2 regions of the Ensifer fredii genome follow, and region 1 is predicted to be linked to the other one. Evidence: riboswitches for the same ligand, from Rfam matches in the RefSeq annotation. Region 1 holds a riboswitch; the other holds the start of a gene.
What was found. A riboswitch is a leader RNA that binds a small molecule or an ion and turns the genes downstream of it on or off. The one in region 1 is predicted to bind S-adenosylmethionine.
Positions count from the first base shown of each region.

Region 2: another riboswitch for S-adenosylmethionine. It lies ahead of metA (homoserine O-acetyltransferase MetA); the one in region 1 lies ahead of NXT3_RS02500 (O-succinylhomoserine sulfhydrylase).

Region 1 covers NZ_CP024307.1:511,900-519,606, forward strand. The annotation lists gene NXT3_RS02475 (aspartate aminotransferase family protein) at 36-1,235, shown strand; gene argF (ornithine carbamoyltransferase) at 1,285-2,202, shown strand; gene NXT3_RS02485 (Hsp33 family molecular chaperone) at 2,607-3,602, shown strand; gene apaG (Co2+/Mg2+ efflux facilitator ApaG/CorD) at 3,717-4,109, opposite strand; gene NXT3_RS02495 (CDP-alcohol phosphatidyltransferase family protein) at 4,221-4,835, shown strand; gene NXT3_RS02500 (O-succinylhomoserine sulfhydrylase) at 4,887-6,071, opposite strand; SAM riboswitch at 6,114-6,192, opposite strand; gene NXT3_RS02505 (2'-deoxycytidine 5'-triphosphate deaminase) at 6,268-7,365, shown strand; tRNA gene NXT3_RS02510 (tRNA-Gly) at 7,460-7,534, shown strand; gene NXT3_RS02515 (transporter substrate-binding domain-containing protein) at 7,659-7,707, shown strand, end outside.
Region 2 covers NZ_CP024307.1:3,787,253-3,794,959, reverse strand. The annotation lists gene NXT3_RS18630 (ubiquinone biosynthesis hydroxylase) at 1-641, shown strand, start outside; gene NXT3_RS18625 (DUF1737 domain-containing protein) at 663-869, opposite strand; gene NXT3_RS18620 (HpcH/HpaI aldolase/citrate lyase family protein) at 866-1,771, opposite strand; gene NXT3_RS18615 (hypothetical protein) at 1,873-2,115, shown strand; gene leuD (3-isopropylmalate dehydratase small subunit) at 2,239-2,844, shown strand; gene NXT3_RS18605 (RidA family protein) at 2,856-3,236, shown strand; gene NXT3_RS18600 (AAA family ATPase) at 3,285-4,124, shown strand; partial or broken gene NXT3_RS33285 (NUDIX hydrolase) at 4,121-4,597, shown strand; SAM riboswitch at 4,759-4,836, shown strand; gene metA (homoserine O-acetyltransferase MetA) at 4,898-5,821, shown strand; gene NXT3_RS18585 (vWA domain-containing protein) at 5,821-7,005, shown strand; gene NXT3_RS18580 (aldose epimerase family protein) at 7,088-7,707, shown strand, end outside.

The DNA.
Region 1 (7,707 bases):
CGACAGCGATGCCGATGACGAAGGAGATGCTGATCATGGCCGCAACACCGCCGCTCTACGACACCTATCTGCGTGCGCCGTTGCGTTTCGAGCGAGGCGAGGGCGTCTGGCTGATTGCCGAAGACGGCACCCGCTATCTCGACTTTGCAGCCGGCGTCGCGGTTAATTCGCTCGGCCATGCCCATCCTCATCTCGTCGAAGCGCTGAAAGCGCAGGCGGAGAAGCTCTGGCATGTGTCCAATCTCTACGATGTTCCCGGCCAGGAGAGCCTGGCGCAGCGGCTGACGGCGGTCACCTTCGCCGATCGAGTGTTCTTCACCAATTCCGGTGCGGAAGCGCTCGAATGTGCGATCAAGACGGCGCGCCGCTACCATTTCGCCAAGGGCCATCCGGAGCGGTTCCACATCATCACCTTCGAAGGCGCCTTCCACGGCCGCACCATCGCGACGATTGCCGCCGGCGGCCAGCAGAAATACATCGAAGGGTTCGGGCCGAAGGCTCCGGGCTTCTATCAGGTGCCGTTCGGCGACATCGCCGCCGTCAAGACCGCGATCAACGACGAGACCGCTGCAATCCTGGTCGAGCCGATCCAGGGCGAGGGCGGCATTCGCCTCGCTTCGAAAGAATTCATGCAGGAACTGCGCGCGCTCTGCGACGAGTTCGGGCTGCTGTTGATCCTCGACGAGGTCCAGTGCGGCGTCGGCCGCACAGGCAAGCTCTTCGCGCATGAATGGTCGGGCATCAAGCCGGACATCATGGCCGTCGCCAAGGGCATCGGCGGCGGCTTCCCTCTCGGCGCCTGCCTGGCAACGGAAGCGGCGGCGGCCGGCATGGTGGCCGGCACCCACGGCTCCACCTACGGCGGCAATCCGCTGGCGATGGCGGTCGGCAATGCGGTGCTCGATGTCGTCCTGGCCGATGGTTTCCTGGAGAATGTCAGCGACGTGGGATTGGTGTTCCGCCAGGGGCTTGCCTCGCTCAAGGATCGCTTCCCCGACGTGATCGAGGAGATCCGCGGCGACGGCCTGATGCTCGGCATCAAGGCAAAGGTGCCTTCCGCCGACTTCCTGAAGGCGATCCGCGCCGAGAAGCTGCTTGCCGTGCCGGCCGGTGAGAACGTGCTGCGGCTGTTGCCGCCGTTGATCACCACGCCCGCCGAAGCGCGCGAGGGGCTGGCACGACTCGAGCGTGCCGCCGAGGCGGTGCGCGCCAAGAGCGGAACGGCCGCGGCCTGAGGTCGCGACGGACGGTCGATTACCGGTTTATGACAGGAACTACAGCATTATGACTGCCACCAGACATTTTCTCGATCTCTCGGCAATGACCGCGACCGACCTGCGCACGATCATCGACGATGCCCGCGCACGAAAGACGGCGACCAAGGCCGGAACCGCCGAGAAACCGCTTGCCGGCAAGATGCTGGCGATGATCTTCGAAAAGCCGTCGACCCGCACCCGCGTTTCCTTCGATGTCGGCATGCGGCAGCTCGGCGGCGAGACGCTGTTCCTGTCGGGGACCGAAATGCAGCTCGGCCGCGCCGAGGCGATCGGCGACACGGCCAAGGTGCTGTCGCGCTATGTCGACGCCATCATGATCCGCACGACCGATCATCGCCGGCTTCTGGAATTGGCCGAGCACGCCACCGTTCCGGTCATCAACGGGCTGACCGACGACACGCATCCCTGCCAGATCATGGCGGACATCATGACCTTCGAGGAGCATCGCGGGCCGGTCAAGGGAAAGACGATCGCCTGGGCGGGTGACGGCAACAACGTGCTTCACTCGTTGATCGAAGGCTCGGCGCGCTTCGGCTACCGGATGAACATGGCCGTGCCGCTCGGCTCCGAGCCGCAGGACAAGTTCCTGAACTGGGCGCGTAACAATGGCGGCGAAATCCTGCTCTGCCATGAGGCGGAGCAGGCGGTTGCCGGCGCGCACTGCGTTGTCACCGACACCTGGGTGTCGATGAACCAGGAGCATCGCGCCCGCGGGCACAACGTCTTCCAGCCCTATCAGGTGAACGCGGCGCTGATGAAGCACGCGGCCCCGGAGGCCTTGTTCATGCATTGCCTGCCGGCGCATCGCGGCGAGGAAGTCACCGACGAGGTCATCGACGGCCCGCAGTCGGTCGTCTTCGACGAGGCCGAGAACCGGCTGCACGCGCAGAAGTCGATCCTCGCCTGGTGCCTGGGTGCCGTCTGACGGGACCGTTCGAGGGCCAGGCCGGGCTATTGAAATCGGAGAGCGGTGACACGATCTAGGCGATGTGCGGGAGAGTTCGGCCGCTGCGCCGTTTCTCGCCACAGCGCGTTTCAGCGGATCCGCCGCATACGGGGCGCTTCCGGAGCCGCGCTTGCCTGCTGGACAAATCGGTCCATGCCGGGATCAAATAGGATAAGCGGCAGTTAGAGACGGAGTGCGTCGATCGGCGCTCTCGATGTCACGAGCAATGCACGGTGTCATGCGAACGTTGCGCCTCTCGATCGAGACGCAGCGGTGCAACGAACGGCAGGGTGTGCGCGGCTGCTCTTGCATCCGCAGGATGGAAGTTCGATCACGGCGACGGCGGGTTGCTTGGCCGCTGTGATCCATGCAAGGAGCAAACGATGACAGAGACAGCACCGGGACTTGGCGAGTTCGATTTTGCCGGTGACGACCACGTCGTTCCCTTCCAGGTCGAGGGCCTCGACGTGCGTGGCCGAGCCGTGCAGCTCGGCCCGATGCTCGACGCTATCCTCGAGCGGCACAGCTACCCGCTGCCGGTGGCGCGGCTGGTTGCCGAAACCGTCGTGCTGACGGTCCTGCTCGGTACCTCGCTCAAGTTCGACGGCAAGCTGATCGTCCAGACCCAGGGCGATGGGCCGGTCGATCTCGTCGTTGCCGATTTCTCCACCCCGGATCGGGTCCGCGCCTATGCGCGCTACGACGAGGAAGCGCTTGCCGCCGCCGAGAAGGGCGGCCGCTCGCAGCCGCACGAACTGCTCGGCAACGGCATCCTTGCCTTCACCATCGACCAGGGCGCCCATACCCAGCGCTACCAGGGCATTGTCGCGCTTGACGGCGCGACGCTCGAAGAGATCGCTGCGGTCTATTTCCGCCAATCGGAACAGATACCGACCAAGGTTCGCCTCGCCGTCGCCGAACTGCTCGACCGGGACGAAAACGGCAAGCCGCGGCATCGCTGGCGCGCCGGCGGCATGGTGGCGCAGTTCCTGCCCGAGGCGTCCGAGCGCATGCGCCAGCCGGATCTGCCTGGCGGCGATGGCGATGACGGCGACGCCAGCCTGCTCTTCGAGGAAGACGATCTCTGGGCGGAAGCCAAGGTGATGGTGGATACGATCGATTCCGACGAGCTGACCGATCCTACCGTCGGCACCGAGCGTCTGCTATATCGTCTGTTCCACGAACGGGGCGTGCGCGTCTACCAGCCGCAGGCCGTCTACGATCGCTGCAGCTGCTCGCGTGACAAGATACGCGAGGTCCTGGAGGGACTGAGCGAGGAGGATATCGAGCACAGCATCGAGGACGGCGAGATCAAGGTCACCTGCGAGTTCTGCTCCACCGACTATCGCTTCGAGGCGAGCGAGGTGCGATCTCAATAAAGGCGGGCGGCTAATGCATGTCGCCCAAAAGTGTGCAGCGGTTTTGGGATAACGACATGCACAAAAACAAAGACCTAAGGCGCGCCGCGTGAATACGTTTGAACGCGACGGGCTTTAGTTCAGCGTCCGCACCAGTCCGGGAGAATCGAGCGAGAAGGCGGGGATGGCGACATTGAAGGTCTCTCCGTCTTCGGCCTCCATGCTGTAGTGGCCGAACATGACGCCGGAGGGGGTGTCGAGCGGGCAGCCGGAGGAATATTCGTAGGTGTCGCCGGGATTGAGCAGCGGCTGCTCGCCGATGACGCCTGGACCGCTGACCTCGTCCACCTGGCCGTTCTCGTCGGTGATGTGCCAGTAGCGGGTCATCAGCCGAACCGCGATTTCGGAATGGTTCGAGATGACGATGCGGTAGCCCCAGACATAGCGGCTATCATCCGGATCCGATTGTTCTTCGAGATAGTACGGCTCCACCGTGACCTCTATGTCGCGTGTCAGCGCACGGTACATGTTCGACATCCTGTTTCAAAACTGCTCGAGTATCATACAGCGATAAGGTTTCGTGAAGAATAACGGCAGGATTATACGGGTCCTTACGATTTTCACGCAAGGCAGGGGAATATGCTCGACGGCGCGGCGCGCAGGCATCTCGATCCTATCCTGAACCGGCTCGGCGCCGCCCTCGCCAAGCGGGGCTTGGGCGCCGATGCGGTCACGGTCGCCGGCCTTTGTCTTGGACTTGCCGCGGCCGTCCTGATTGCCTTGCATTACTACGTGGCGGGTGCGGCTCTCATTCTCCTGAGCCGGCTTTGCGACGGCCTCGACGGGGCAGTGGCGCGCGCGAGCCGCAAGACCGATTTCGGCGGTTTTCTCGACATCGTTCTCGACTTCGCCTTCTATGGCGCGATCCCGCTGGCCTTCATCGCCGCCGATCCGGCGGCCAACGGGTTTGCCGGGGGGCTCTTGCTCTTCGCTTTCTATGTCAACGGCTCGAGCTTCCTCGCCTTCGCCGCGATCGCCGAGAAGCGCGCACTGTCGACCGAGATCCGTGGTGCGAAGTCGATCTACTTCACCACCGGGCTTGCGGAGGCGACCGAGACGATCGTCTTCTTCGTGGCCGTCTGCCTGTTTCCGCACCGGTTCCCTGTGCTGGCGGCGATATTCGCCGTCCTATGCCTCTACACTGCCCTGTCGCGCATCGTTCTCGCGCGTCTCACCTTTCGTGACGGGTCATGAAAAAGCCGCCCGGCGGGGCCGGGCGGCTGAGGTCACCTGAAATTGGACGGTTCAGGCGCGGATCGACTTCAGTCCCTTGGCGAAATCCTCGACAAGGTCGTCGCTGTCTTCGATCCCGGCCGAGAACCGTACGGTTCCGGCCGAGATGCCGAGTTCGGTACGGGCCTCGTCGGTGAGGTTCTTGTGCGTCGTCGTCGCCGGATGTGTAATCAGGCTCTTGGAATCGCCGAGATTGTTGGAAATCCGCACGATCTCAAGGGCGTTCTGCAGCGCGAAGGCCGCATCCTTGCCGCCCTTCAGCTCGAAGGCGACCAGCGTCGAGCCGCCGGTCATCTGCTTGGCGATGATGTCGGCCTGCGGATGGTCCTTGCGGCCCGGATAGATGACGCGCGCCACCTGGGGCTGCTCAGCGAGGAAGTCGGCGATGCGGCGGGCGTTTTCCGTCTGCTGCCTGACGCGCAGCGGCAGCGTTTCGATGCCCTTGAGCAACGTCCAGGCGTTGAAGGGCGACATGGCAGGGCCGGTGTGGCGGAAATAGTCGTGCAGGTTCTCGTCGATCCATTCCTTGTCGGCAAGCACGACGCCGCCGAGGCAGCGGCCCTGGCCATCGATATGCTTGGTGGCGGAATAGACGACGACATGGGCGCCCAGCTCCAGCGGCTTCTGGAAGAGCGGCGTCGCGAAGACATTGTCGACCACGAGCTTGGCGCCCACCTGGTCGGCGAGCCTGGCGACGCCGGCGATGTCGATCACCTCCAGCGTCGGGTTGGTCGGGCTCTCGAGGAAGAAGACCTTGGTGTTCGGCCGCACCGCCTTTTCCCAGTTGGCAAGCTCGCGGCCGTCGACCAGCGTGCATTCGACGCCGTATTTCGGAGCGAGCGTTTCGACCACCCAGCGGCAGGAGCCGAAGAGGGCGCGGGCGGCGACGATGTGGTCTCCCGCCTTGACCTGGCAGAGGATCGCCGCCGAAACCGCCGCCATACCGGAGGCCGTGGCGCGCGCATCCTCGGCGCCTTCGAGCATGCACATGCGCTTCTCAAACATGTCGTTGGTCGGGCTTCCGTAGCGGGCATAGATGAAGCCGTCGGTCTCGCCCTTGAAGCGGGCTTCCGCCGCTTCCGAGCTTTCGTAGACGAAGCCCTGTGTCAGGAAGATCGCTTCCGAGGTCTCGCCGTGCTGCGAGCGGGTGGTCCCGCCGTGGACGAGTTGGGTTGCCGGGCGCCAGGTCTTGCTCATGCGACGATCACCTTCAGAACAAAAAAACCGGCCGCGAAACGACCGGTTTGACACCCGGCCTTTTTAGCTACTTGTTTAACGTGGCTGCAAGCCGACCGGCCAAATCACCACGGGATAAAGCTCCAATACTGCCTGGCCGCGCTTGCGTCAATTCCCGGAGTTTGGTTTTGTCTGGCAACTGAGAATGAGGATCGGAATGGGCCGCGACACAGGGATTTTGGCCGACCGCGCAATTGCCGCGCTGTTTGCCACGGGACGTCTGAAGAGCGAGAAGCCGCTGGATGATGACCAGATCCAGCCGGCGAGCCTCGATCTTCGGCTCGGATCCAAGGCGTTTCGCGTCCGGGCGAGCTTCATGCCGGGACCGGCGCATCTCGTCGCCGACAAGCTCGACCGCCTGAAGCTGCACGTCATCGATCTTCGCGAGGGCGCGGTGCTGGAAACCGGCTGCGTCTATATCGTGCCGCTGATGGAGAGCCTGACGCTGCCGGAGACCATGTCGGCGTCGGCCAATCCGAAGAGTTCGACCGGTCGCCTTGACATCTTCACGCGCGTCATCACCGATAGGGCGCAGGAGTTCGACAAGATCCCCGCCGGCTACAGCGGGCCGCTTTATCTCGAGATCAGTCCGCGGACCTTTCCGATCGTCGTTCGCCGCGGCTCGCGTCTCTCGCAGATCCGTTTCCGCGTCGGCCACTCCGTTCTTTCCGAGCAAGAACTGCTGGGCTTGCACGAAAGCGACGTGCTCGTCGCCAGCGAGCGGCCCAACATCACCGGCGGCGGCATTGCGCTGTCGATCGACCTCAAGGGCACCGGCCCGGACGGCCTGATCGGCTATCGCGGCAAGCATCACACGTCGGTGGTCGACGTCGACAAGAAGGCGGAGCACGCCGTTTTTGATTTCTGGGAGCCGCTCTATAGCCGCGGCCGCGACGACCTGATCCTCGATCCGGACGAGTTTTACATCCTCGTGTCGCGCGAGGCAGTTCATGTGCCGCCGCTCTACGCCGCCGAAATGACGCCCTTCGATCCGCTGGTCGGCGAGTTCCGCGTCCATTATGCCGGCTTCTTCGATCCGGGGTTCGGCCACGCCTCAGCCGGCGGCAGCGGCAGCCGCGCAGTACTCGAGGTCCGCAGCCACGAAGTGCCCTTCATCCTCGAACACGGGCAGATCGTCGGCCGGCTGATCTACGAGCACATGCTGGAGCGTCCGGAAGGTCTTTACGGCATCGATCTCGGCTCGAACTACCAGGCGCAGGGCCTGAAGCTTTCCAAGCATTTTCGCGCCGAGTGAGCCCAATAGCTGGATGATTCACTGCTCCAATAGAGCAGTGAATCATCTAGACGCTTGACAGATCGCGACCATTGGGGAAATTTCCGCTTCAGACGCGGGTGTAGTTCAGTGGTAGAACGCCAGCTTCCCAAGCTTGATGTCGTCGGTTCGATCCCGATCACCCGCTCCATTTTCCCTTCCTTCCGTATTCGCCCGACCGGCTTTAAGAATGCGCGGCCCTGCCGAGGGCCGGCCTATGGTCAGCGCTGCAGCATCCCGCTAAGTTCCGCTCAATGCTTGCGAATCGGATGGTAATGACGCGCGCTTCCTTTCACAAAACTATCGGGCTGCTGGCGGTCGCGG
Region 2 (7,707 bases), 690 kb from region 1:
AGCACGAGCGGCCGCATGGCGGCACGGCGGAGGAGCATTTCCTGCCGGCCGGCCCCTTCGCCACCCTGCCGCTCAAGAACAACCGCTCCTCGCTCGTCTGGACGGAGAGCAGCTACGATGCCGAAAGGCTGCTGAAAGAGGATGACTTCATTTTCGAAGAGGAACTGGAGCGCCGCTTCGGCCATAAGCTCGGCCATCTCAAGGTGGTCGGCGGCCGCAGGGCCTTTCCGCTGGGCCTGACGCTGGCGCGCGATTTCGTGGCCCCGCGCTTCGCGCTGGCGGGCGATGCCGCCCACGGCATTCACCCGATCTCCGGCCAGGGCCTCAATCTCGGCTTCAAGGACGTGGCCGCCCTTGCCGAAACGATCGTCGAGGCGGACCGCCTCGGCCTCGATATCGGCTCGCTCGCCGTCCTCGAGCGCTACCAGATCTGGCGGCGCTTCGACACGTTCCGGATGGGCGTGACGACGGATGTGCTGAACCGGCTGTTCTCCAACGACATCACGCCGGTGAGGGTGCTGCGCGACGTCGGCCTCGGCCTCGTCGATCGCCTGCCGTCGCTCAAGAATTTCTTTATCCGCCAGGCGGCCGGCATTGCCGGCGAAGCGGACCCGCGATTGCTTTCGGGGCAGCCTATCTGAGGAAGCGCCCGGTATTCGGCCTTACTGCTCCGACAGCTTCATATCCGGCTGGTAATCCTTGCCCTCCACCTCCTTCACCACCGCCTGGCCGCATTGCATGTGCTGGGTATCGGCGTTGAAGGCATAGGTAGGCGAGCCGTGCAGGCTCCAACCCTGGTTCAAAGCCGCCGTCACCTTGTGGCAAAACGAAGCGTCGTCGGGACCGGTCAGAAATCGGTAGAGTTTCAAGGTTTCACCTTTCGCTTTTCGATGATGTCCGCTTTCGTGGCGAGTTTCAGCGCCTCGTCGAGATGGAGGCGCTCGACCATGCGGCCGTCTAGATTGATCACGCCCTTGCCGGCATGTTCCGGCCGGGCGAAGGCGCCGATGATCGCGTGCGCCTCGTCGAGTGCCGCCTGGTCTATGCCGAAGCAGCGATTGGCTTCGTCGATCTGGGCGGGGTGGATCAGCATCTTGCCGTCGTACCCCATGTCCCGCCCCTGCCGGCACTCGGTCCCAAAACCCTCCGCGTCGCGAAAATCGTTGAAGACCGCGTCGATGGCGTCGAGACCGCTGCCGCGGGCGGCAAGCAGGACCTGCATCAGCCATGGCACGAGATAGGTGCGGCCGGGAAGGGCGGGAACGCCCGTCGCCTTGCGCAGGTCGTTGAGGCCGACGACGAAGCAATCGAGCCGACCGCCGACGGTGCGCCCCATCTCGGCGATCGCCGGCACGTTGATGACGCCGCGCGGCGTCTCGATCATCGCCCAGAGCCGCAGGCTTTCGGGCGCGTCGTTGTCGGAGAGCCAATCGAGCACCGCTTGGATGTCGGCAGGGCTTTCGACCTTCGGCAGAAGAATGGCGTCCGGGCGCAGCACGACCGAGGCGGCAAGATCCGCTTCGCGGAATCCCGATTCCGCCACATTGATGCGGATGATCGCTTCGCCGTCGGGACGGTTTGCGGACAGATGGCTGACAAGGGCGTCGCGGGCTTGCGCCTTGTGCTCGGGCGTCACGGCATCCTCGAGGTCGAAGATCACCGCGTCTGCGGCAAGGTCCTTGATCTTGGCGAGCGCGCGGGGATTGTCGGCAGGAACGCTAAGCACGGAGCGGCGGAGCCGCACGGGATGATGATCTGTCGCACGTGTCATGCAACCCGTTGTGCCCGCCTTTGTTGCCTTGCGCAAGGTCGAAGGCCCCTCTTGCAAGCGGTGCCGCGAGCCACCACATGGCTTAAAGAAAGGTGACGAACATGCAAAGCATCCGCTCTGTTCTTTTCACGGCCGCCGCCATTGCCATCACGGTCGCGGCCTTCGTGCTGACCGCCTCGCTCGCCCTGGCGCTTGCCGGCATCGCCGCCGTCGTCGCGATCGGCAGTGCGATCGCCGCGCGGTTCAGGGCGAAGCCGATGCCGGCACGGGCCCGGGCAAATGCCGGCCAGCAGCGCGAAATGCGGATCTGGAACGACGGGCGCGGCACGATCATCGATCTCTAGAAACGCTCAAAGGACGCTCCAGAAGCGAGCCGCCAAGGCCCGCAGCACAGATTCTCCTTCATTTCGGCGCGAAACTGATCTAAACGCTCTCCCAACACTTCCGCTGAAATCGAAGGCTAGACCATGGACAAGTTCGTCAAGCTCACCGGCGTTGCTGCGCCCCTGCCCGTCGTCAACATCGACACGGACATGATCATCCCGAAGGACTACCTGAAGACGATCAAGCGCACCGGCCTCGGCACGGGGCTTTTCGCCGAGGCGCGCTACAACGAGGACGGCACGCCGAACCCCGATTTCGTGCTCAACAAGCCGGCCTATCAGAACGCCAAGATCCTGGTTGCCGGCGACAATTTCGGCTGCGGCTCCTCGCGCGAGCATGCGCCCTGGGCGCTCCTCGATTTCGGCATCCGCTGCGTCATCTCGACGTCTTTCGCCGACATCTTCTACAACAACTGTTTCAAGAACGGCATCCTGCCGATCGTCGTCAGCCAGGCCGACCTCGACAAGCTGATGGACGATGCCAACCGCGGCTCCAATGCCGTCTTGTCTGTCGATCTGGAAGCCCAGGAAATCACCGGCCCGGACGGCGGTTCGATCAAGTTCGAGATCGATGCCTTCAAGCGCCATTGCCTGCTGAACGGCCTCGACGACATCGGCCTGACGCTCGAAAAGGCGGGCGCCATCGACAGCTTCGAGAAGTCGACCGCCGCATCGCGCCCCTGGGCCTGAACGGCTCGCGGATGACGCGCAGGCTGATTTCGACCGGATCGCCCTTCGAGAAGACGGCAGGCTATTCGCGTGCCGTCGTCAAGGGCGACTGGTGCTTCGTCTCCGGCACGACCGGCTACGACTACGCCAGCATGACCATGCCGAAGACGGTCGAGGAACAGGCGCGCAACTGCCTGAAGACGATCGAGGCTGCGCTGAAGGAAGCCGGCTTCTCGCTCTCGGACGTCGTGCGCAATCATTACTACGTCACCGACGCCAGCTTCGCCGACCGGGTCTTCCCGATTTTCGGCGGGGTTTTCGGCGAGATCCGCCCAGCCGCGACGATGGTCGTTTGCGACCTGATCCGCCCGGAAATGCTGATCGAAATCGAGGTCACGGCATTTCGCGGGTGAGGCGGGATCGGTTTTCGCGCATTCATCAACCTCGAGAGTAGCAGGTCCATGCAGTTTGAAGGCACCGCCGACTATATTGCCGAAAAGGACCTGATGGTCGCCGTCAATGCGGCGATAAGGCTGGAGCGGCCGCTGCTCGTCAAGGGCGAGCCAGGCACCGGCAAGACCGAGCTCGCCCGCCAGATCGCCGCGGCACTTGGCCTCGACCTCATAGAGTGGAGCGTCAAATCGACCACCAAGGCGCAGCAGGGGCTCTACGATTACGACGCCGTCTCGCGGCTGCGCGACAGCCAGCTCGGCGACGCCCGCGTCAACGACGTGAAGAACTATATCCGCAAGGGCAAGCTCTGGCAGGCTTTCGAGGCGTCGGAAAAGGTGGTGCTGCTGATCGACGAGATCGACAAGGCGGACATTGAATTTCCCAACGACCTCTTGCAGGAACTCGACCGGATGGAGTTCCATGTCTACGAGACCGGCGAGACGATCCGCGCGCGGCACCGGCCGATCGTCGTCATCACTTCGAACAACGAAAAGGAACTGCCGGACGCCTTCCTGCGCCGCTGCTTCTTCCACTATATCCGCTTTCCCGATGCCGAGACGCTCGCCCGCATCGTCGAGGTCCACTATCCGGGCATCCGCAAGACCCTGCTATCGGCGGCCCTTGCCGCCTTCTACGGCATCCGCGAGGTGCCGGGGCTCAAAAAGAAGCCCTCGACCTCCGAGGCTCTCGACTGGATCCGCCTTCTGGTCGCCGATGAGATCGATCCGGCCGACCTGCGCGCCGATCCAAAATCGATGCTGCCGAAGCTGCACGGCGCCCTTTTAAAGAACGAGCAGGACGTGCACCTGTTCGAGCGCCTGGCCTTCATGGCGCGCCGCGACGCATGAGCCCGGACGCGCAAAAGGTCCTGATCTACGCCACCTGGCGGGGTTCGCTGCTGGTCTTCGACGAACCGGATTTTCCCGAAATCGAGCTGCAGGTGCCGGGCGGCACGATTGAGCCTGGCGAGAGCCCGGAAGGCGCGGCCCGTCGGGAATTTTTCGAGGAGACCGGGCTCACGCTGCCGGACACGGCGACGCAATTCGCCACCCGGGATTTTCGCTACGGGAAAGGTGATAGGGAAATCTGCCATCGCCGCCACTATTTCCACGTCGCCCTTGAAGGCGAACAGCGGCAAACATGACTGCATCACGAAATGACGCTGGACGGCGGTGGAGCGCCGATCCGCTTCTGCTTCTTTTGGATGAGCCCCGACAAGGCCGTCACGCGTCTGGGGTACGGAATGCAGGAAGGTCTGGACTTGCTGCAGTACGCGACGCTTCGCCCTTTTCCTCGGGTTTGCCCCTCTCCTCGGGCTTAACCCGAGGACTAGCCCCCGCTCGCGGGGGGGGGGGAGAGCTTGGGCGCCGCCGCGAGTCCCTTCTCCCCGTTGAACGGGGAGAGGTGGCCGGCAGGCCGGATGAGGGGCCGCAAACCCCAAGACTCCTTTTCCATTGACCACCTGCCCGGCGCCACGCTATCAAACGATCCTGTGGTGATTTGGCCGGCCGGCTTGCAGCCACGTTAAAGAAATCGCTAAAGGGCCGAGGAAAGAACGGATTTCCGAGGACCGGTCGCGATCATCTCGCCGCCGGTTTTTTTGTATTGATCGAGTGGACCCATGCCCATCAAGATTCCCGATACGCTGCCTGCCTTTGAAACGCTCGTCAACGAGGGCGTGCGGGTGATGACCGAGACGGCGGCGGTCCGCCAGGACATCCGCCCGCTGCAGATCGGGCTCTTGAACCTGATGCCGAACAAGATCAAGACGGAGATCCAGATCGCCCGGCTGATCGGCGCGACGCCGCTGCAGGTGGAACTGACGCTGGTGCGCATCGGCGGCTATCGACCGAAGAACACGCCAGAAGAGCATCTCTTCGCCTTTTACGAGACCTGGGAGGAGGTGAAGGGCCGCAAGTTCGACGGCTTCATCATCACCGGCGCCCCGGTCGAGACGCTCGACTATGAAGAGGTCACCTATTGGGACGAGCTGCAGCGGATTTTCGACTGGACCGAAACGCATGTGCATTCGACGCTGAACGTCTGTTGGGGCGCGATGGCGGCGATCTACCACTTCCACGGCGTGCCGAAATATCCGCTCAAGGAAAAGGCCTTCGGCGTCTATCGTCATCAGAATCTCAAGCCCTCCTCCGTCTATCTGAACGGCTTTTCCGACGATTTCGCCGTCCCCGTGTCGCGCTGGACGGAGGTACGCCGCGCTGATATCGACCGGGTGCCGGGTCTCGAGATCCTGATGGAATCGAGGGAGATGGGCGTCTGCCTGGTGCACGAGAAGAAGGGCAACCGGCTCTATATGTTCAATCACGTCGAATATGATTCCACCTCGCTCTCAGACGAATATTTCCGCGACGTGGACGCCGGCGTGCCGATCAAGCTGCCGCACGACTATTTCCCGCACAATGATTCGACCCTGCCGCCGCAGAACCGCTGGCGCAGCCATGCGCATCTTTTCTTCGGCAACTGGATCAACGAGATGTACCAGACGACGCCTTACGAGCTCGAAAAGATCGGCAGCGGAGAGTGATGTTCATTCCCTTCTTCCTTGAACTGAAGGCAGAGAAGATCCCGGTGACGCTTCGGGAGTTTCTGTCGCTGATCGAGGGAATGGAGAAGGGGATCGCCGCTTTCGACGTGGAGGCCTTCTATTTTCTGGCGCGCACGGCGCTGATCAAGGACGAGCGCTACATCGACCGTTTCGACCGGGTGTTCCGGCATTGCTTCGCCGGGCTCGAAGCGGTTTCCCCGTCGCAGAATGTTGCCGAAGTGGCGATCCCCGAGGAGTGGCTGAAGAAGCTCGCCGAGAAATATCTGACCGAGGAGGAGAAGAAGCTCGTCGAGGCGCTCGGCGGTTTCGACAGGCTGATGGAGACGCTGCGCCAGCGGCTTGCCGAGCAGACCGGCCGTCACCAGGGCGGCTCGAAATGGATCGGCACGGCCGGCACCTCGCCCTTCGGCGCCTATGGCTACAATCCCGAAGGTATCAGGATCGGCCAGGAAGGCTCGCGGCATCGGCGTGCGGTCAAGGTCTGGGACCGGCGCGAGTTCAAGGACTACGACGACACAGTCGAGCTCGGTACCCGCAACATCAAGGTGGCGCTGAAGCGGCTCAGGCGCTGGGTGCGCCAAGGGGCGGCCGACGAACTCGACCTCTCCGGCACGATCCGTTCCACCGCCGAGCACGGCTATCTCGACGTGGTCACCCGGCCGGAGCGCCGCAATGCCGTCAAGCTCCTGATGTTCTTCGACGTCGGCGGATCGATGGACGACCACATCCGCATCGTCGAGGAGCTGTTCTCGGCGGCCCGCGCCGAGTTCCGCCAGATGGACTATTTCTACTTCCACAATTGCGTCTATGAGGGCCTGTGGAAGGACAATCGCCGCCGCCGCGCCGACATTACCCGCACCACGGAGGTCCTGCGCACCTATGGCAGCGATTACCGCGCCATCTTCGTGGGCGACGCCGCGATGAGCCCCTACGAGATCAGCCATCCGGGCGGCTCGGTCGAGCACTGGAACGACGAAGCGGGGGCGCTCTGGCTCGAGCGCCTGACGGCGCATTTCCCGCGGTCGATCTGGCTCAACCCGGTGCCGGAGAGCCATTGGCGCCATACCCATTCGATCGGCGTGATCCGCGCGCTCTTTCACGGGCGGATGTTCCCGCTGACGCTCGCCGGCCTGCAGGCGGCGACCAAAGAATTGTCGCGTTGAAAAGTGTGACTTTCCGGTTGCCGCCCCGCCGGAAATGACGCAGTTTGTCGCCCGCTTGGATGATGTCGCGAGGGGAGAAACGATGAGCACCGACACGGAAATCTTCGGCCACCTGCCGTCCGGCGAACCGGTGCATCGGCTGACGCTCACGGGCGGCGGGCTGACCGCCAGGGTTTTGACCTGGGGCTCGGTCATCCAGGACCTGCGGCTTGACGGCCATCAGGCGCCGCTCGTGCTCGGCTTTGAGGATTTCCAAAGCTATCCGGCCCACTCCTCCTATTTCGGCGCCACGCCCGGGCGCAACGCCAACCGCATCGGCGACGGGGGCTTCATGCTCGACGGCAAGGCCTATCAACTCGAGCTCAACGAGAAGGGCGTCACACATCTGCACGGCGGCAGCGACAATATCGGCAAGCGCAACTGGACGATCCTCGACCGGGCGGAGGGCAGCGTGACGCTCCGGATCACCGATCCCGATGGCCGCGCCGGCTATCCCGGCAACTGCACGGTGACCTGCACCTATGCGCTGAAGCCGGGCGGCACGCTGAACGTCCTCTACGAAACCGAGACCGACGCGCCGACGCTCGCCAATGTCTGCCAGCACAGCTATTTCAATCTCGACGGCGGCGAGGACGCGCGCGGCCATGACATCATGATCGCCGCCGACCATTACCTGCCGACGGACGAGCGGCTGATCCCGAC